Regions from separate parts of the Burkholderia stabilis genome, predicted to be linked through region 2. Evidence: riboswitches for the same ligand, from Rfam matches in the RefSeq annotation. Region 2 holds a riboswitch; each other region holds the start of a gene.

Region 1 (4,692 bases), on a different replicon from region 2:
CAACCCGAAATACCAGGTCGCGAGGTTCCAGACGATCGCCGCGATCAGCAGCGCAAACACCATCGCGAAGCCGGAGCCGCTGCCGACCTGCAGGATCAGCTCGACCGGCAGCAACTGCAGGATGCCGAACGCGACGGCGCCGCTCGAAACCATCACGCCGAGGAAGTTCCACATGCCGGACCAGATCACCGCCACGTTCGGCGTCAGCGAGTGCGTGTAGATCACGGTGGCGACCGCGTTCGCGGTGTCGTGGAAGCCGTTGACGAATTCGAAGCCGAGCGCGATCACCAGCGCGGCGCCGAGCATCAGGTACGGGAACAGCGACCCTTCGCGCATCGGCGACAGATCGTCGATCAGGTGCGTGGCGATGTAGACGGCGCCGATCGCGAGCACCAGCAGGAACACGGCATAGCCGAGCTGCCGGGTGCGCTCGACGGAGCCCCGATCGTTCGCGGTGGACGAAGCAGGTTGATTCATGACGGGCGTCTTCTCGTGGGGGAGTCGCGTCCGATCCTAGCCGCGGCTAGCAGTCAGTTTGATGACAGTCGGGATGACGAACGGCGCGTCTTACAGTGATGTAAGGCGAGGGACGATATTCGTTCGCGTCGTGAAACACCGGCCGCTTTGTCATCCATATCGCGCATGCCGGGGCGGCAATTCCACGCGCAATTCCACACGCTTACGCATCGACGTCGCGCCGATCGTCGTGCGTCGTGGCCAACGTCCATCCATGCGGCGACGCGACGAACATCGTGCACGACAGCGGTGCGACGTCGATGCGCGCCGCAGCATCGAGATCCATCCTCATCACGTGCGCGACGGCCGCGCGAACGATCGGCGCATGCGTGATCGCGACGACGTCGCGGCCGGGCGGCAGCGCGTTCAGCCATGCGCCGACACGGCGAGCGGCGGCTTCGAACGATTCGCCGCCGTGCGGCGACGCGGACGGATCGCAGATCCATGCGCCCAGTGCGTCCGGCACGTCGCGTGCGAGATCGTGCAGCCGCTTGCCTCGCCAGTTGCGGTAGTCGATGTCGCGAAGCGGGTCGTCGGCTTCGGCGTGCAGGCCGAGTGCATCGGCGGTCTGCCGCGCACAGCGGGCAGGGCTGCACCGCACGAGCGCGCCGGCCGCGTGCGTCCACCGATCGCGCAGCGCGGCGGCTTCGGCGAGCCCGCGTGCGTCGAGCGGATCGTCGTCGGGAAACGTGCCGGTGCGCATCGCGCGGGTCGACGCGTGTGCAATCAGGCGCAACGAGGCATGGAGGGTCATGTCGGTTGTCGGGAGAGCCGGAGCGGACGGGCGGTCGTCCGCGGGCCATCACTTCTTCAATACGCGGACGTTCGCGCGTACAATCCGCTCGATACGAAGCGCGGAAGCCGGTGCAAATCCGGTGCGGTCGCGCCACTGTAACCGGGTAATCACGATCCCGGAAGCCAGACCTGCCTTCGTACCCATCCAACATTTGTCGGGGCGCGATTCCCCTGAGGTGCATCCATGAGCGAAGCAGTGCTGAAGCCGGTCGTCGTGCCGGCACCCATCCCCGTACGTGAGCTGTTGCCGTGGGCCGTATTCGTCGGCCTGATCCTGCTGCTCGCACTCTATTTCGTCGGCGCGGAACAAGGCGCGACGTCGCTCGTGCCGGGCATGTACGTCCACGAATTCGTCCACGACGGCCGCCATCTGCTCGGCTTTCCCTGCCACTGACGCGGAGAACACGATGGTCGGAAAGCTGCTCATGCGCGGGATGCTCGCAGGCATCGCCGCGGGCCTCCTCACGTTCGGTTTCGCGAAAATCGTCGGCGAACCGCAAGTCGATCAGGCAATTTCCTTCGAAGAACAGCGCGATGCCGCCAAGAGCGACGAGCACGGGCACGATCACGAGGTCGAGCTGGTCAGCCGCCACACGCAGGCCGGCCTCGGCCTGCTGACGGGTGTCGTGACCTACGGCGCGGCATTCGGCGGGTTGTTTTCGCTGGTCTTCGCGTTTGCCTACGGACGAGGCAGCCGCCTCCCGGCGCGGCCGCTGGCCGCGTGGCTCGCGCTCGCGGCGTTCGTCGCGCTCGTGATCGTGCCGAACATCAAGTACCCGGCCAATCCGCCGTCGGTTGGCGACCCCGACACGATCGGCTATCGCACGGGCCTGTTCTTCCTGATGATCGCGATCTCGATCGCGACGATGGTGTTCTCGGTCAGCGTGCGCCGCCATCTGCTCGCGAAGCTCGGCCAATGGAACGCGTCGATCGTGGCGGGCCTCGTGTTCGTCGCGATCATCGCGGCGGTGCAGCTCGGGCTGCCGTCGATCAACGAAGTGCCGGCCGCGTTCCCGGCTGCCTTGCTGTGGAAGTTTCGCGTCGCGGCCATCGGCATGCAGGTGATCATGTGGACGACGATCGGCCTGTTGTTCGGCGCGTGGGTCGAGCGCGGCGAACGCATCGGCATGCACGCCGCCTGACGCGTATTGCAAACGGGTGCACCCGGGGGCCCGTTCACGCCGATCGCAAGCCCGATATTCGCGTGAACAGGGCCTGAGCCCTAACGCAGCATGCGCGGCGCGCTCCACGTCGATTCGCGCGCCAGCGCGACGAACGCGGCCAGATAGTCGATCGACGCATCCGCTTCGCGGATGCCGAGGAAGATCTGCTTCGCGATTCCCTTCTTGCCGAGCTTGACCGGCACGACCGGCATCCGGTCCGCGTATTCGTCGGCAAGCCATCTCGGCAGCGCGGCCACGCCGCGCCCGCTCGCCACCATCTGCAGCATGATGTCGGTCGTCTCGATCGACTTGTGCCGCCTTGGCACGATGCCGGCCGGCGTCAGGAACTGGTTGTAGATGTCGAGCCGGTCGGTTTCGACCGGATAGGTGATCAGGATTTCGTCGATCAGCTGCTCGGGCGTCACGTAGTCGGCATTCGCGAGGCGGTGTGCATCCGCGACCACCAGCACCTGCTCGTAGTCGAACACGGGATCGAAACGCAGGCCCGGCTTGTTCAGCGGGTCGGGCGTCACGAGTACGTCGATGTCATAGCCGAACAGCGCGCCGATGCCGCCGAACTGGAAACGCTGCTTCACGTCCACGTCGACGTCGGGCCAGCGTGACAGGTACGGCGACACGACCTTCAGCAGCCACTGGTAGCACGGGTGGCACTCCATCCCGATACGCAGCGTGCCGCGCTCGCCTTTCGCGTACTGCTTCATCCGCTCCTCGGCGAGCTCGAACTGCGGCAGCAGCCGGTTCGCGAGCTTCAGCAGATACTGCCCGCCTTGCGTGAGCCGCAGGCCGCGCCCTTCCCGGTCCCAGATCGGCGTGCCGAGCTGCTGCTCGATTTTCCTGACGGTATGGCTGAGCGCCGATTGCGTGAGGTGCAGCGCATTGGCGGCCGCGGTCAGCGAGCCCTGGCGCTCGACTTCACGAATGACGACGAGATGGAATCGTTCCAGCATGGATATCGCTCGCGCAACAGATGCATGAACAAATTTAATGGATGAATGAAATAATGCCATTTTATTTCATGGTTTGAAATCCCTATGATGGCTGCCGGATCTTCAATTTCTTTCTGGACGGCAGCCTCATGGTCACGACACACAACCTCGGTTTCCCGCGCATCGGCGCGAAGCGCGAACTCAAGTTCGGTCTCGAACGCTACTGGAAAGGCGAATCGTCGCGCGACGAACTGAAGGCGCTCGGCGCGGACCTGCGCGCGCGTCACTGGAACGATCAGCGTGGCCTGGATCTCGCGCCGATCGGCGATTTCGCGTTCTACGACCAGGTGCTCGACATGAGCTTCACGCTCGGCAACCTGCCGAAGCGCGTGCAGGACTTCCACGGCGATGCGCTCGACAACTATTTCCGCGTCGCGCGCGGCCGCTCGGCGCAGTCCGCGGAAGAGCATGCGGCGTGCTGCGGCGGCGTCGCGGCCGGTGAAATGACGAAGTGGTTCGACACGAACTACCACTACATCGTCCCGGAATTCCACGCCGACACGAATTTCTCGCTCGACCCGTCGCGCCTGCTGCAGCAACTGGCCGAGGCGAAGGTGCAGGGCGTGAACGCTAAACCGGTGATCATCGGCCCGGTGACGTACCTGTGGCTCGGCAAGTCGAAGGACGATTCGGATCGCCTCGCGCTGCTGCCGAAGCTGCTGCCGGTGTACGGCGCGCTGCTCGACACGCTGACCGCGCAAGGCGTCGAGTGGGTGCAGATCGACGAACCGATCCTCGTGACCGAACTCGACGCCGAATGGCGCCAGGCATTCCGCACCGCGTATGCGGCGCTGGAGACGCGCCGCATCAAGCTGCTGCTCGCGACGTACTTCGGCCAGCTTCAGGACAACCTGACGCTCGCAAGCTCGCTGCCGGTCGACGGCCTGCATGTCGACGCGATCAACGCGCGCGACGAAGTGCACGCGCTGGTGCGTGAACTGCCGGCCGAGCGCGTGCTGTCGGTGGGCGCGATCAACGGCCGCAACATCTGGAAGACGGACCTGAACGCGACGCTCGACTGGCTCGAACCGCTCGCGAAGCAACTCGGCGATCGCCTGTGGCTCGCCCCGTCGTGCTCGCTGCTGCACGTGCCGGTCGATCTCGCGAGCGAGGAGAAGCTCGATGCGGAGATCCGTTCGTGGCTCGCGTTCGCGCTGCAGAAGCTCGACGAATTGAAGGTGCTCGCGGCGGCACTGAACGAAGGCCGCGGC
Region 2 (4,692 bases):
CGGCACAGCTCGGGCGCGACCGTGCTTTTCGCGACGAGATTCGGGTCCTCCTGCAGGTCGCCCGAAAACATCGCGAGCTGCTGCGCACGCTTCGACGCGAGCGACACGGCCTGCTCGATCCCGTACGGCCAGTACGCTTCGCCGCCGAGATGATCGATCACGACCGTCTTCGCATGACGCAGCACGTCGTCGACGTAGAAATCGACGGACGCCGGCTGCCGCAGGAACGTGACGTTCGCGAGCCGCACGCTCGGGAACCCGGCCGGCAGGTGCGGCACGACGCTCGCGAGCAGCGACAGCGTCGTGTCGGCCGAACTCAGGATCACGATGTCGGCCGGTTGCTGGTCGATCCGGACGACACCCTGCGTATCGTCGACGAAACCGCCCGGCGTGGTGCGCAGCAGATGCATCGTGCGTTACGCCTGTTGCGGCTCGGCCGCGCACGCGGCGTCGAACGCGCGCTGCAGCGCGGCCGCGTCGAGATCCTCGCCGATCAGCACGAAGCGGCTCGCGCGCGTTTCGCCGTCTTGCCAGCGGCGGTCGAAATAGCTGTCGAAACGGCGGCCGACGCCCTGGATCACGAGCCGCATCGGTGCACCGGGCAGCGCGGCGAAACCCTTCGCGCGGTAGATCGTGTGCGTCTCGACGACCCGCTGCAGCGCGGCGATCGTCGCTTCGCGCGTACCCGCATCGCCCGACACGACCACCGAGTCGAAATCGTCGTGATGGTGGTCGTGGTCGCCGTCGTCGGCCGAGCCGTGATGGTCGTGACGCAGGTGGATCGTTTCTTCCGACGCCGATTCGAGGCCGAGCAGCATCGCGAGATCGAGTTCGCCGCGCGTCGCGCGCACGATCTTCACCTGCGGCGGGATCTCGTCGCGGATCGCGGTTTCGATCTGCGCGAATTCCGCATCGCCGACGAGATCGGCCTTGTTCACGATCACGAGATCGGCGGACGACAGTTGATCGGCGAACAGCTCGTGCAGCGGCGATTCGTGGTCGAGGTTCGGATCGGCGCGGCGCTGCGCATCGACGGCCTGCGGGTTTTCCGCGAACTGGCCGCTCGCGGCGGCCGGCCCGTCGACGACGGTCACGACCGCATCGACCGTGAAGCTGTTGCGGATCGTCGGCCAGTTGAACGCCTGCACGAGCGGCTTCGGCAGCGCGAGCCCCGACGTTTCGATCAGCACGTGGTCGATATCCGCGCGCCGTTCGACAAGCGCTTCCATCACCGGATAGAACTCTTCCTGCACGGTGCAGCACAGGCAGCCGTTCGCGAGCTCGTAGAGCTGGCCCGATGCTTCGTTCTGCGCGCCCTCGGCATCCTCGCAGCCGATGCCGCAGCCCTTGAGGATTTCGCCGTCGATGCCGAGCTCGCCGAATTCGTTGACGATCACCGCGATGCGGCGGCCTTCGGCGTGCTGCAGGATGTGGCGCATCAGCGTCGTCTTGCCGCTGCCGAGAAAGCCCGTGACGATCGTGACGGGAAGCTTGCGTAGGGTCATGGTAGGTCCTGTGTCGAAAGTGGAATCAGGCCGGGATCGTCGCGTCGAAGGCGGCGCGGCAATTCATCTGGCGGATCGCGGGCAGGTCGCCGCGCAGCCCGGACGGACGGACGCAGGACGGACGGAACGACGAATCGGACATGGTGCTTCCTTGCGAACGGTCGACATCGTGAATGCCAACACGGCTGCCGCCGGCCCTGCCCGCGCCGCCTGCCGTTCGCCGTGCCGGCCGGGCGCGTGCGCGCGGGGCCGATGGGCGGAGAAAGCGGGAAATGCGCGGGCGTCGGGCCTGCTGCGGCCGTGGACGATGCGCCGCCTCCCCGCGGCGCTGAACCCCAATGTTTAGGCCGGTATCCGGGCTGACGAACACGCCGCTTCGCCTTCCCGGATGCGCGCGGCATCCAGTGGCGGTCGTCCGCATGCGTGCGGCATGCGGCGAAGCGGCGTTGCATCGCGCTGCGCGCGACGCGTTCGCTTACCGTTGCGGGGGCAGCACAGGTTGGCTCGACTGCGGCGCAGGCAGGCTCCCTGTTTCCCGTTTAACTGCGTGCGCCGGAGCGGCGCGCGCGAGCACCAAAACGCGTGCGAGTGTAGGCGGCGGTGCGGGGAGCGTCAAGGCGGCACGGGCCGCCGGGCCGTGTTTCGCACGGCCGGCGCGCGACGCCTGAAGCCGCTTCGGGCACCGGCGCGGCGGGTTCGCGCGGGCGGACCGCTGTGCTATCGTAGCGCCGCGTTCGGTGCTCGCATGCGCATTCCCGCATGCAGTTAAACGGGAAACAGGAGGCGGATGTCCGCCCGGCCTGTGCTGTCCCCGCAACGGTACGCCGCCCGCGCGACGCGCTTCCCCGCGCGACGCGCCCATGCCGCCCACGATGCCACTGCCCTTCAGCCGGGCGGGAAGGCTGCGGCCTGGCAAGCGGCCAGCCCGGATACCGGCCGACGCAAGGGGCGAGCCCGACGCTCGCCGAACGCCCGATCCGCGGGGGACGGATGGGGTGCGCATTCCGCCTGCGTCCGCGTGGGCTTCGTCCGATCCGTCATGCCTTGCCTGTCTGCCGGCCGCCCATGTGCCGCCCGCCTTTCCCTTTTCACCGTAACGACACGGTGCGCGCCGTGCCGCGCGCGATGAGCCGCGCGTGGCTCATCGGCGCTGGCCCCGGCGACGCCGACCTGCTGACGCTCAGGGCCGTGCGCGCGATCGGCGCGGCCGACGTACTGCTCGTCGACGATCTCGTGAACCCCGACGTGCTGCGCCATGCGCGCGCCGACGCGCTGATTGAGCACGTCGGCAAGCGCGGCGGCCATGCGTCGACGCCGCAGGAAACGATCGTCGCCGCGATGCTCGACCATCTGCGCGCGGGCCGCAGCGTCGCCCGCCTCAAGGGCGGCGATCCGTTCGTGTTCGGCCGCGGCGGCGAGGAACTGGCCGCGCTCGGCGCCGCGGGTTTTCCGGTGGAAATCGTGAACGGCATCACCGCAGGCATTGCAGCGCCGGCCGCGCTCGGCATTCCGGTCACGCATCGCGGCGACGCGCAGGGGGTGATCTTCGTCACGGGCCACGGCGCGGGCGCCGACGAGCCCGACTGGCGCGCGCTCGCCGCCACCCGCATGACGATCGTGATCTATATGGGCATTCGCCGGCTCGACGCGATTGTGGCAGCGCTGCATGACGGCGGCCTGCCCGGCGATACGCCGTGCGCGGCGATCGAGAATGCGACACGTCCCGATCAGCGGCACGTGCTCGCGACGCTCGACAATCTCGTCGAACGCGTCGGCGCAACCGGCATCGGTTCGCCGGCGATCGTCGTGATCGGCCGCGTCGCCGCGCTCGCCGATGATCCGGCGGTGCGCGCGGCGCTCGGCGGCGGCGCATGACGCGCGTCGCGCTCGGCGTCGGCTTCCGCGCGGGCGTGACGGCCGCCCAACTCGATGCCGCGATCCGCGCCGCGCTCGCGCTCTACCCGGGCGCCGAACCGGCGCTCGTCGCGACGCTCGCCGACAAGGCGCGCACCCGTGCGCTGCGCACGCTGTGTGCGCGACGCGGCTGGCCGCTCGTCGCGTTCGATGCGGCGCAGCTCGCAAACCGCCCCGAGCTGGCCGTAAGCGGCCCGTCGGATGCCGCGCTCGCGCGCTTCGGCGTCGCGGGCGTGGCCGAGCCGTGCGCGCAGCTCGCGGCGCCGCATGGCCGGCTGCTGGGCCCCAAATCCATCCGGGACGGCGTGACGGTCGCGCTCGCCGGCCCGCTCTGAACCCTTTGTTTCGCTTTCGACAGGACGATTCCCGATGAAGACCGATTCCGAATCCCATCAGCGGATGGCCGAACGCCGCCGCGCCGGCCATGAGAAGAAGCAGGCCGCCGCCACCCACGAAAAGGGCCTGCTGATCGTCAACACCGGCAACGGCAAGGGCAAGAGCACGGCTGCATTCGGCATGGCCGTGCGCGTGCTCGGCCACGGCATGCGGCTCGGCGTCGTGCAGTTCATCAAGGGCGCGCTGCACACGTCCGAGCGCGACTTCCTCGGCGCGGTCGCGGAATGCGATTTCGTGACGATGGGCGACGGCTACACGTGGAACACGCAGAACCGCGACGCCGACATCGCGACCGCCCGCAAGGGCTGGGACGAGGCGCGCCGGATGATCGAAAGCGGCGACTACCGGATGGTGATCCTCGACGAGCTGAACACCGTGCTGAAGTACGAATACCTGCCGCTCGACGAAGTGCTCGCGACGCTTGCCGTTCGCCCGGATTCGGTGCACGTCGTCGTCACCGGGCGGCACGCGCCCGATGCGCTGATCGACGCGGCCGATCTCGTCACCGAAATGCGGCTCGTCAAGCATCCGTACAAGGAGCAAGGCGTGAAGGCGCAGCGCGGCGTGGAGTTCTGAGCGTGCCGGCCTGCCCCGCGCTGTTCGTCAGTGCGCCCGCGTCCGGCCAGGGCAAGACGTCGGTGACGGCCGGCCTCGCGCGGCTGCATCGACGGCTCGGCCGCCGCGTGCGCGTGTTCAAGACCGGGCCCGACTTCCTCGATCCGATGCTGCTCGAACGCGCGAGCGGCGCGCCCGTGCATGCGCTCGACCTCGGGATGGTCGGCGAGGCCGGCTGCCGCGCGCTGCTTGCCGAGGCCGCGCGCGATGCGGACCTGATCCTGATCGAAGGCGTGATGGGGCTGTTCGACGGTACGCCGAG
Region 3 (4,692 bases), on a different replicon from region 2:
AGCAGCGACGCGCCCGTGCTCAGCGCGTGCAGGTGCAGTTCGTCCCACGTGTGATCGACGTTGAGGCTGACCGTCTGGCGCGGCCGGCGGTTGAGCCAGGTCTGGTTGGTCTCGTCCTGCGGATTCAGGATGCCGATCGCGAGGCTCACCGGCGTCGAGCGGCCGATCGTGCCCTTGTACGACAGGTCGATGCCGCGAATATGCGAACGGCCAATGTTCATCGGCGAGAACGTCGCGGGGTTGTACGCGATCAGGTTGTTGACCCGCGTGTCGTAGATCGCGGCGGAGAACGTGCCGTACGACGTATTCGCGTCGATCGCGGCCTCGACCGACGTGTTGCGTTCGGGGCTGAGGTTCGGATTGCCGTAGCCGGGGTAGTACAGGTCGTTGAACGTCGGCAGGCGGAACGCGTTGCCGTACGACACGCGCGCCGTGTAGACCGGCGTGATCGCCCACGACAGCGCGGCATTGCCGGTGTTCACCGACTGCCCGGCAATGATCTCGTGACGCCCCGCGAGGAACATCGTCACGCTGCCGAGCGTCGCCGACTGATGCAGCGAGAACGCGGAATCGTTGCGCGTCGGCACGCCGGCGGGAATGTCGAACGGCAGGAACGCCTGTTCGCGCGTGAAGTCGTAGGCCAGCTTCGTCTCGCCCGACAGCGGCAGGCCGAACAGGTGGAACCCGTGTTCCTGGTGGGTCAGCGACGTCGACGTGCTGATGCGCTGCGAATTGATCTGGTCGGTCGCAAGGGTCGGGTCGTTCGCGTAGATGAAGGCGCGGTCGTTCGAATAGCCGAACGACTGGGCGAACTGCGTGTCGGGCGTGATGTCGAGACGGAACGCGATGCCGGCCGTCAGTTGATGATCGAGCTGACGGTTCGCATAGCCGATGTTGTCGTAGGACAGATCGGACCGGTGATACAGCGCGAACGTCGAGATCGACCAGTTGTCGCGCGCGTAGCCGAGGCGCGCATCGAGATCCTGTGCGTGATACGGATTGCGGCCGGCTTCGTGCGCGTAGAAGAACGGGCGCGTCGCATCGATGCCGGCCGTGTTGTAGTCGTGCAGGCCGAGCGAGTAGGTGAGCCCGCCGAGCGCGGCCAGCGGCCCCGTCGACGGCACCGTGCCCGACGTGCGCAACTGCGTGTCGAAGGTCTTGTTCGACCCGCCGCCGAACGACACCGTGGTCTGGTTCGGTTGATTGCTGGCGCGGCGCGAGAAGAGCTGCACGACGCCGCCCATCGCATTGGCGCCGAACGACGCGGCGGCCGGCCCCGAGATCACTTCGACGCGCTCGAACGCTTCGGTCGGCAGATCGGCCCACGGCGCGATGCCGGTGGTCGACGAGCCGATCCGGATGCCGTCGATGAACACGGCGACCTGGCTGGCCGACGAGCCGCGGATGCTGACCGACGCGGACGAGCCGGGGCCGCCGTTCTGCGAGACGGTGACGCCCGGCAGCGTCGCGAGCGCCTGCGTGATGCTCGGGTCGCCGGGCGACAGCCGGTCGAGATCCTCGCGCGTGAGCACCTGCGTCGACGCATAACGACCGTCGAACGATTCGGGCAGGCGCCGCGTGTCGGTCACGCTGATCGTCGGCAGGTCGGCGCTTTCCGCGGGCCGGGCGGCCTGCGGGAGCGCGGTGTCGCCGGCAGCATGGGCGATCGGGGCAAGCAGCGCGCTGGCGGCGGACGTGGCAAGAAGGTAACGAATGTTCATGAGGCAGCGGGAATAAGCGTGTTGCGTGTACGGCGATCGTGAGCGAATCGGGGGCCGGGCCGGCCAGTTCCGGGCGGGCGTCATGGCGTGGCGGGACAAGGCGGCCGGCTGCCGGCGGTGTCGGTGCGGCGCATGCCGGGCGACGCAAGCGCCATAAACGGCCGCGCGGACGCGGGCTGGCCACGCATGCCGACGGCGTGTCGGTGCGACGCTTTCTGAGCGAAAGCGGATTCGGAAACGATGGACATCTGAAGGGTCCTGAGGTCGGGCCGTCCATGCAACGGGCGACCGCCAATGGCGGTGCTTGGCGCGCCGGGACACCCCGCCCGGTGCGGCTGCTTGGACCTCGGGTCGATGGCAGGTCTCCTGGCTCGCGGGTCGTCATTCGCGCCGGCCTTCCCGGTTTCCCAGTGGCACGCAGTGGCACGCATTCGCCGCTCACAGTTGCGGGGGCAGCCGCAGATTCGAGGCGCTGCCTCTCCTGCGTTCCCTTTTGATCCCGTCTCCGGGAACCATCAGCGCGCAAGCGTAATGGCGCGGGCTCCGGCGCGTCAATTGTCCGGTTGCGCAGGGATGCGAAAAAACGTCATTGCCCGGCGGAAACTTTCCAAACCCTTTCTTTCATGCGCCGGCGCCGCGTTTCATGTCTGACGAAACACCGGGATCGACGGCGGGGGATCGCGCCTGAACCGGCTCGGCGCGACACCCGTCCAGCGCACGAACGCACGCCGGAACGCTTCCTCGCCGCCGAACCCGAGATGTGCGGCCACGCGTGCGACCGGCCAGTCCGTGTCGCGCAGGCATCGTCGCGCGGCGTCGGCCACGCATTGCTCGCGCAACGCGTGATAACCGCTGCCTTCCGCCGCGAGCCGCCGCCGCAGCGTCGCCTCGCTGACGCCGAGCCACGCGGCCAGCTCCACGAGCGCCGGCAGCGCCTGTGCGTGCGCGAGCGCCGCATCGAGAAAGCCGCGCACCTGCTGCGTCCACGACACGACGGCTGGCGCCGCATCGATCAGACGAAACGGGAAATCGACGAGGAACGCGTCGAGTTCGGCCGGCTGGCGGATCACGCGGCATTCGAGCCGCGCCGCATCGAACGCGAAGCCGTAGGTTTTCCGGCCGACGTCGACCGGCGCGTTGAACAGACCGAGCAGCGGCACCGCGTCGTCGCGGCGCGGATGGCCGAGCCACACGTCGATTGGCCGCAGCGGCTGCCCGATCAGCCAGCCGAACAGTTGCAGATAGCAGAACAGGCCCGTCAGGTCGACGAGGCACGCGGCCGGGCTGCGCGTGCGGCGCAGCGAGTCCATCCGGAACGTCGCGCGTCCGTCGCGCACCGCGAGCGACAGCATGCCGGCGCGTGGCGTCAGCATGTCGCAGAAGTCGCGCGCGCAGCGGATCGCGTCGGCGAGCGTCGCGCAGCTCAGCAGGCAGCGGCACATCAGGTCGACTTCCTGCTTGCGCATCGGCGGGTGGCCGTCGCCGCGCGCGACCTGCGCTTCGAGCCGCTCGATCGCGTCGCGGTAGAGCGCAACGAAACCGCCGGCCGTCGGCGCATCGTGCGGCGCCTGCGTATCGCGTCCGGCCGGCGCCGCGCCGCTGCGCGTGAGTTCGCTCAGCAGGCGCGCGCCGAAACCCGGCAGGACGCGGCCGTTTTGGGGCATTGCGCGCGGTTTCATGTTGTCTCCCGTTCTGATCGTTGCGACAGGGGCCGGTGAGCGGGCCGGTAGGGGTGTGCGAACCGTCGCCACGCAAGAATGCTATCGACGCCGGCCGCCTTCGGCCTCGCCGGAACGGCGTAGGCCGGCAACGCATCCCGCCATGAACGACCACGGACGACACGCGAATGATCCAGATCGTAGATGAAATCACGCTCGCTCCCGAGCGCATTCCCGACGTGCTCGCGCTGCTGCGCGACCGCTACTTGCCGGGCCATGCGGCGCGCGGGCTGACGGCGGCCGGCCGCTGGGTGTCGCCGCCGGTCGCGGTGCCGGGGCAGCCGAGCACGCTGTGGCTGACCTGGCACGTCGACGATGCGCCGTCCTATTACCGGATGCGCGCGCTGACCGATGGCGACGTGGTCGCGTTCTGGATGGCGGTCGACGGGCTGTGCGACGCGCGCCGACGCCATGTGATGACGGACGCCGACGCGCCGTTGCCTGCCCTGAAGGAGGCCGGCCATGCGGCATGACACGGCGCAGGTATTCGTTTCGGTGGATCGCGATGCGCATGCGATCGAACATGCATTGTGCGAGGCCGCGCGTGCGCTGCCCGGCGCGAGACGTGTGACGCTCGCGCGCAATCAGGAAGGTAGCTGGGGCGCGGGCGACTACACGCTCGACGTGTTGCGCGATGCGCCCGTGGTCGATCCTGCCACGGATTTCGCCACGCTGGCTCGGCTGCCGGGCATCGCACGCATCGACGGCGCCGTTTGTCGCCCGATCGGCGGCGGCCTGCGCGAACCCGGGTTGCACGACGGCGTGTGGCGCACGCTGATGCTGCGCACGCGGCCGCAGGCCAGCGAAACGCAAGTCGCCGCGCTCGAAAGCGAGTTGCTGCAGATGCCCGCATTCATGCCCGGCATCCGCAACTGGCGACTGAGCCGGATCGAGACGCCGGGTGCCTGGACGCACGTGTGGCAGCAGGAATTCGCGCACGTCGGCGATCTGCTCGGCGAATACCTGATGCATCCGTATCACTGGGGCTGGGTCGACCGCCGGTTCGACGCCGAAAGCCCCGACTGGACGGTCGACGCGATCTCGCATGCGTTCTGTCCGCTCGCATCGAGCCTGCTGGCCGATACGGCGACGTGACGCACGGCGCGCACCCCACCCACAAAAAAACTGGAGACACGAAGATGCGAGCCCTTTTGATCGACCGCGTCGGCCATTCCGACGCATTGCGGCTGGCCGACGTTTCGGCGCCGAAGCCGGGCCCCGGCGACGTGCTGATCCGCGTCGCGTATGCGGGC
Region 4 (4,692 bases), 1.1 Mb from region 2:
GCGATGCCCGGCTCGGGGCAGCTCGAGTGATAGAACAGCACGCCGTCGCCGATCTTCATCGTGTCGCGCATGAAATTGCGCGCCTGATAGTTCCGCACGCCAGTCCACGGCAGCGAGCGCTGCGGTGCGTTGGCGAGATCGTCGATGCTTGCTTCGTCCGGTTCGGACTTCATCAGCCAGTATTGCATGGATCGTGATCGACGCAGAAAGAGGCTGCTACAAAAGGAAACGGCATCGGGACGTGCCCGATGCCGTTGGATAGGCCCCCGCCTTGGCCGCTAGGCCGGCATCCTGAACCTGAGGTTCAGAATTGGTCGCAGTTAGCAGCACTTCGGGTACATCAGACAGAGTGACGCGCGCGCCCGTGCTACAAATTTCCGCAACCGTGCACATGGCATTGGTTCAAGGAATATATGACCTTGGCGAACCAGGCAGGGAAGCTGACTGAACTGTATTTCGATGCGCCAATTTGACCACCGTTGATCGCCGAGATCAAGGGGAATCGACGCATCGATCAAACGTTACTGCGTCTCGTGCTGTGCGAGCACCGCGCCGAGCTGTTCGTTCATCTGGTGCATTGTACGACGGATTTCCTCCGCCGGAAATGCTTCACCGTGCCGCACGCTCGTTTGCAGCCGCAGCAATTCCGATGCGAGCGACAGCGCTGCCATGACCGCGATGCGATCGGTGCCGCGTACCGAGCTGTTCGAGCGGATTTTCGACATCTCGGCATCGACGCGCGCGACCGCTTCGAGCAGCGCCGCTTCGGTCTCGGCCGAACAGGCGAGACGATAGGGCTGACCGAGAATCGAGACTTCGATCTGCTTGGTGCTCATGCATGTTCTCCGTGGCTGGCCGCGTCATCGCCATCCGTACGCGCCTGCCCGTCCAGCAGGTCGAGCTGGTTGTCGGCTTGCTCCGCGCTTTTCGAGCGTGGAAGCTTTTCGAGAATCGCGTTCAGTTTCACCTGTGCGTCGTCGATTTTCGCCGACAGCGTGTCGCGCTCGGCTGCGAGCGCATTGCGTTCGTCGCGCAGTTCCGCGAGTTCCGCGCGGACCGTGTCCGCTTCCGCGCGCAATTGCGCGACCTGCTCCTCGAGCGCGAGCCGTTCCGAGTGATAGCGCTTGTTCAGCGAAATCAGACGGCCAATATTTTGAGATAAGGTTTCGAGTTCGTTGAGCATTTGCTGCGTCCTCTAAAGACCCAGCATTTTAGCGCGGAATAACGCGCAATCCGACATCTGTAACGTTTCCAGTCGTAACACCCCTGCTTCTTGCCGCGAATGGACGCGTCCCGTGCGTGTCCGGGCGCTTCCTTGACGCTCGCGCGACCGGCTCCTAAACTGGCGCCGCCTCGGTGCTCGCGCGTGGAACGCGCGGTTAAACGGGAAGCAGGGCGCGGGCTTCGCCAGAAGGCCGCCAACCTGCGCTGCCCCCGCAACGGTAAGCGGCCGCGTCGCATGACGCAGGCCGGCTCAGGCGTGCTCCGCGTGCAGGTCTTGCAGGCGGGCACGGGCCACTGCGCGTTTTTAGCGCGGGAAGGCGAGCCGGTACGCCGCCAGCCCGGATACCGGCCGAGGCGGGGAGCCCGCACGGGCTTCGTGACGCGTGGCCTGCGGGGAAGCGGGGTGCGCAGTGCTTCACGGGATCTTCTTCGATGCTGACCCCAATCGTCGGCGGCGCCGATTTCTGCCATCTTGGTGATGCGCTCGAACCGGGCGACCGCCGGACGGTTGACGCGCCCATCGACCCTCTGACCGACAAGGACCACGAGCTTGGTTATGCCTACGACACGCCGCACCGCGCCGATGTCGCGCCCGGCCGGCCGCTGTAGCCGGCCGGTGCGCGGCGCGTCGCCCACCCGGCGGAGGGCAGCATGAGCGCCGCGCGCGCCGCCGCGATCTGGGCCGCGCTGGCCGCCGTGGTCGCGTTACTGTTCGTCGCGTCGTTGTCGATCGGCAGCGTGCCGATGTCGCCGTGGCAGGCGCTCGCATCGCTCGTGCCGCATGGCGGCGACGCGCTGTTCGCCGATATCGTTCGTACGCTGCGCCTGCCGCGCGCGCTCGCAGGCTTCGCGTGCGGCGCGCTGCTCGCGCTGGCCGGCGCGTTGCTGCAGGTGTTGCTGCGCAATCCGCTCGCCGATCCGTACGTGCTCGGCGTGTCAGGCGGCGCGGCCGGCTTCGCGCTCGTCGCGATGATCGCGGGCGGCGCATGGTGGCTCGTCGACGCATCGGCGTTCGCCGGTTCGCTCGTGTCGGTCGCGCTCGTGCTCGGCCTCGCGCGCCGCGAGCTGTGGCGTGGCGAGTCGCGCGACGCGTCACCGCGGCTGCTGCTCACCGGCGTCGTGATCGCCGCGGGGTGGGGGGGCGCTCGTCACGCTACTGCTGTCGCTCGCGCCCGATGCGCGGCTGCGCGGGATCATCTTCTGGCTGACCGGCGACCTGAACGGCGTGACCGCGCCATGGTTCGCATGGGGGGCGCTGCTGCTGGCCGCATGCATCGCGCTGCCGGCCGCGCCGCAACTGAACGTGCTGCTGCGCGGCGATGCGACGGCACTTGCGCTCGGCGTACCCGTCGCGCGCCTGCGCGTGCGGATCTATCTCGTCGCGTCGCTGGCTGCCGCGGCTGCGGTGACGACGGCCGGCACGATCGGCTTCGTCGGTCTCGTCGTGCCGCACGCGTTGCGGCTCGCATTCGGCAACGACCAGCGGATGCTGCTGCCGGCCGCGATGCTCGCGGGCGGCGGTGGCGTGATGGCGGCCGACCTGCTTGCGCGCACCGCGATCGCCCCCGCGCAACTGCCGGTCGGCGTGATGACGGCGTTGATCGGCGTGCCGGTGTTCCTGTGGATGTTGTTGAGGAGGCCGATGCGATGACGGATGCCGCACGGCACGCCACCGACGGCGACATGATCTACGCGACCGTCGACCTGACGCTGAAGGCCGGCGAACGCACGCTGCTCGACGGTTTTACGCACGCGTTCCGCCCCGGCGAGATCTGGTGCGTCGCGGGGCCGAACGGTGCGGGCAAGACGACGCTGCTCGCGACGCTCGCGGGGCTGCAGCCGCCGGCCGGCGGCCGGGTCGAGATCGACGGCCGGCCGCTCGGCGCATGGTTGCCCGCGCCGCTCGCGCAGCGCCGCGCGCTGATGCCGCAGCAACTGCACGACGCGTTCAGCGCGACCGTATTCGACACGGTGCTGCTCAACCGCTTTCCGTATCTCGGTGGCTGGGGCTGGGAGCGCGACGGCGATCGCGCGGCCGCGCGCGATGCGCTCGCGACGTTCGGCCTGACCGCGCTCGCGTCGCGCGACGTGCTGTCGCTGTCGGGCGGCGAGCGGCAGCGCGTCGCGCTGGCCGCGACGCTGTGCCAGGACGCGCCGCTGATGCTGCTCGACGAGCCGCTCGCGCATCTCGACCTGCATCACCAGATCGATTGCCTGACCGCGCTGGCCGCATGGCTCGACGCCGGACCGCGCACCGTGCTGTTCTCGTGCCACGACCTGAATCTCGCGCGGCGTTTCGCGACGCACGCGCTGTTGCTCGACGGCCGCGGCCAAGCGTGGGCCGGCCCCGTGCACGACGTATTGACACCCGAGCGCGCGAGCGACGCGTTCGGTTATCCGCTGGTGCTGATCCGCGAAAACGGCCGCGACGCGCTGCTGCCCGCGTGGCCCGAGCGACAATGACCTTTCCCTTTCCGATGCGCGGCACACGCCGCGCCCACGACACGGCTTCCCGATGACGACTCCGACCCACTTCCCGCCCGCGATCGCGCCGCTCGACGAAGCGCTGCGCAAGCGCCTGCAGCACGTGATCGACCACAAGACCAAGCCGCCCGGCAGCCTCGGCCAGCTCGAGGCGGTCGCGTTGCAGATCGGCCTGATCCAGCACACCGAGCAGCCCGTCGTGCAGCGTCCCGTGATGATCGTGTTCGCCGGCGATCACGGGATCGCGGCCGAGGGCGTGAGTCCTTATCCGCAAGCCGTGACCGCGCAGATGGTCGCGAACTTCCTGGCCGGCGGCGCGGCGATCAACGCGTTCGCGGGCGTCGCGCAGAGCGTGCTCGAGATCGTCGATGCGGGCGTCGCGTCGCCGCTGCCGCTGTCCGACCGGCTGGTATCGCTGCCGGTCGCGCGCGGCACGCGCAACTTCGCGGCGGAGCCGGCGATGACGCGCGACGAAGCGATGACGGCGCTTGCGGCCGGCGCGGCGCGCGTGCGCCTGCACGCATCGCTCGGCACGAACGTGATCGGTTTCGGCGAGATGGGGATCGCGAACACGTCGTCGGCCGCGTGCCTGATGAGCCGCCTGCTCAGCGTGCCGGTCGACGCCTGCGTCGGGCGCGGCACGGGCCTCGACGACCAGGGCCTCGCGCACAAGCGCGCGGTGCTCGGCCGCGCGCTCGTCAAGCATTCGCACGCGATCGCGCCGCTCGACGTGCTCGCGACGTTCGGCGGCTTCGAGATCGCGATGATGACGGGTGCGTATCTCGCGGCCGCGAGCGAGCGGATGACGATCCTCGTCGACGGCTTCATCGCGACGGCCGCACTGCTCGTCGCCGAGCGCATCGCGCCCGGCGTGCGCGACTACTGCGTGTTCTCGCATACGTCGCACGAGGCCGGGCACCGGCGCATGCTCGAGCATTTCGGCGCGAAGCCGCTGCTCGCGCTCGACCTGCGGCTCGGCGAAGG

The links. Region 2 has a riboswitch for cobalamin ahead of cobA (uroporphyrinogen-III C-methyltransferase). Riboswitches for the same ligand answer to the same signal wherever they lie in the genome.
Region 1: another riboswitch for cobalamin. It lies ahead of BBJ41_RS26380 (CbtB domain-containing protein); the one in region 2 lies ahead of cobA (uroporphyrinogen-III C-methyltransferase).
Region 3: another riboswitch for cobalamin. It lies ahead of BBJ41_RS21230 (TonB-dependent receptor domain-containing protein); the one in region 2 lies ahead of cobA (uroporphyrinogen-III C-methyltransferase).
Region 4: another riboswitch for cobalamin. It lies ahead of BBJ41_RS16520 (FecCD family ABC transporter permease); the one in region 2 lies ahead of cobA (uroporphyrinogen-III C-methyltransferase).

The regions. Positions count from the first base shown of each region.
Region 1 covers NZ_CP016443.1:1,913,581-1,918,272, reverse strand. The annotation lists gene BBJ41_RS26390 (inorganic phosphate transporter) at 1-477, opposite strand, end outside; gene BBJ41_RS26385 (histidine phosphatase family protein) at 680-1,270, opposite strand; cobalamin riboswitch at 1,325-1,462, shown strand; gene BBJ41_RS26380 (CbtB domain-containing protein) at 1,496-1,705, shown strand; gene BBJ41_RS26375 (CbtA family protein) at 1,719-2,453, shown strand; gene BBJ41_RS26370 (LysR family transcriptional regulator) at 2,534-3,442, opposite strand; gene metE (5-methyltetrahydropteroyltriglutamate--homocysteine S-methyltransferase) at 3,571-4,692, shown strand, end outside.
Region 2 covers NZ_CP016442.1:784,851-789,542, forward strand. The annotation lists gene cobN (cobaltochelatase subunit CobN) at 1-410, opposite strand, end outside; gene cobW (cobalamin biosynthesis protein CobW) at 417-1,505, opposite strand; cobalamin riboswitch at 1,834-2,098, opposite strand; cobalamin riboswitch at 2,223-2,460, shown strand; gene cobA (uroporphyrinogen-III C-methyltransferase) at 2,571-3,380, shown strand; gene BBJ41_RS03785 (cobalamin biosynthesis protein) at 3,377-3,754, shown strand; gene cobO (cob(I)yrinic acid a,c-diamide adenosyltransferase) at 3,789-4,391, shown strand; gene BBJ41_RS03795 (cobyrinate a,c-diamide synthase) at 4,394-4,692, shown strand, end outside.
Region 3 covers NZ_CP016443.1:707,611-712,302, reverse strand. The annotation lists gene BBJ41_RS21230 (TonB-dependent receptor domain-containing protein) at 1-1,721, opposite strand, end outside; cobalamin riboswitch at 2,061-2,253, opposite strand; gene BBJ41_RS21225 (helix-turn-helix domain-containing protein) at 2,363-3,400, opposite strand; gene BBJ41_RS21220 (hypothetical protein) at 3,568-3,912, shown strand; gene BBJ41_RS21215 (Dabb family protein) at 3,902-4,534, shown strand; gene BBJ41_RS21210 (NADP-dependent oxidoreductase) at 4,579-4,692, shown strand, end outside.
Region 4 covers NZ_CP016442.1:3,546,181-3,550,872, forward strand. The annotation lists gene BBJ41_RS16500 (EVE domain-containing protein) at 1-188, opposite strand, end outside; RNA gene ssrS (6S RNA) at 260-441, opposite strand; gene BBJ41_RS16510 (cell division protein ZapA) at 522-836, opposite strand; gene BBJ41_RS16515 (ATPase) at 833-1,183, opposite strand; cobalamin riboswitch at 1,338-1,592, shown strand; partial or broken gene BBJ41_RS16520 (FecCD family ABC transporter permease) at 1,795-2,875, shown strand; gene BBJ41_RS16525 (ABC transporter ATP-binding protein) at 2,872-3,687, shown strand; gene cobT (nicotinate-nucleotide--dimethylbenzimidazole phosphoribosyltransferase) at 3,740-4,692, shown strand, end outside.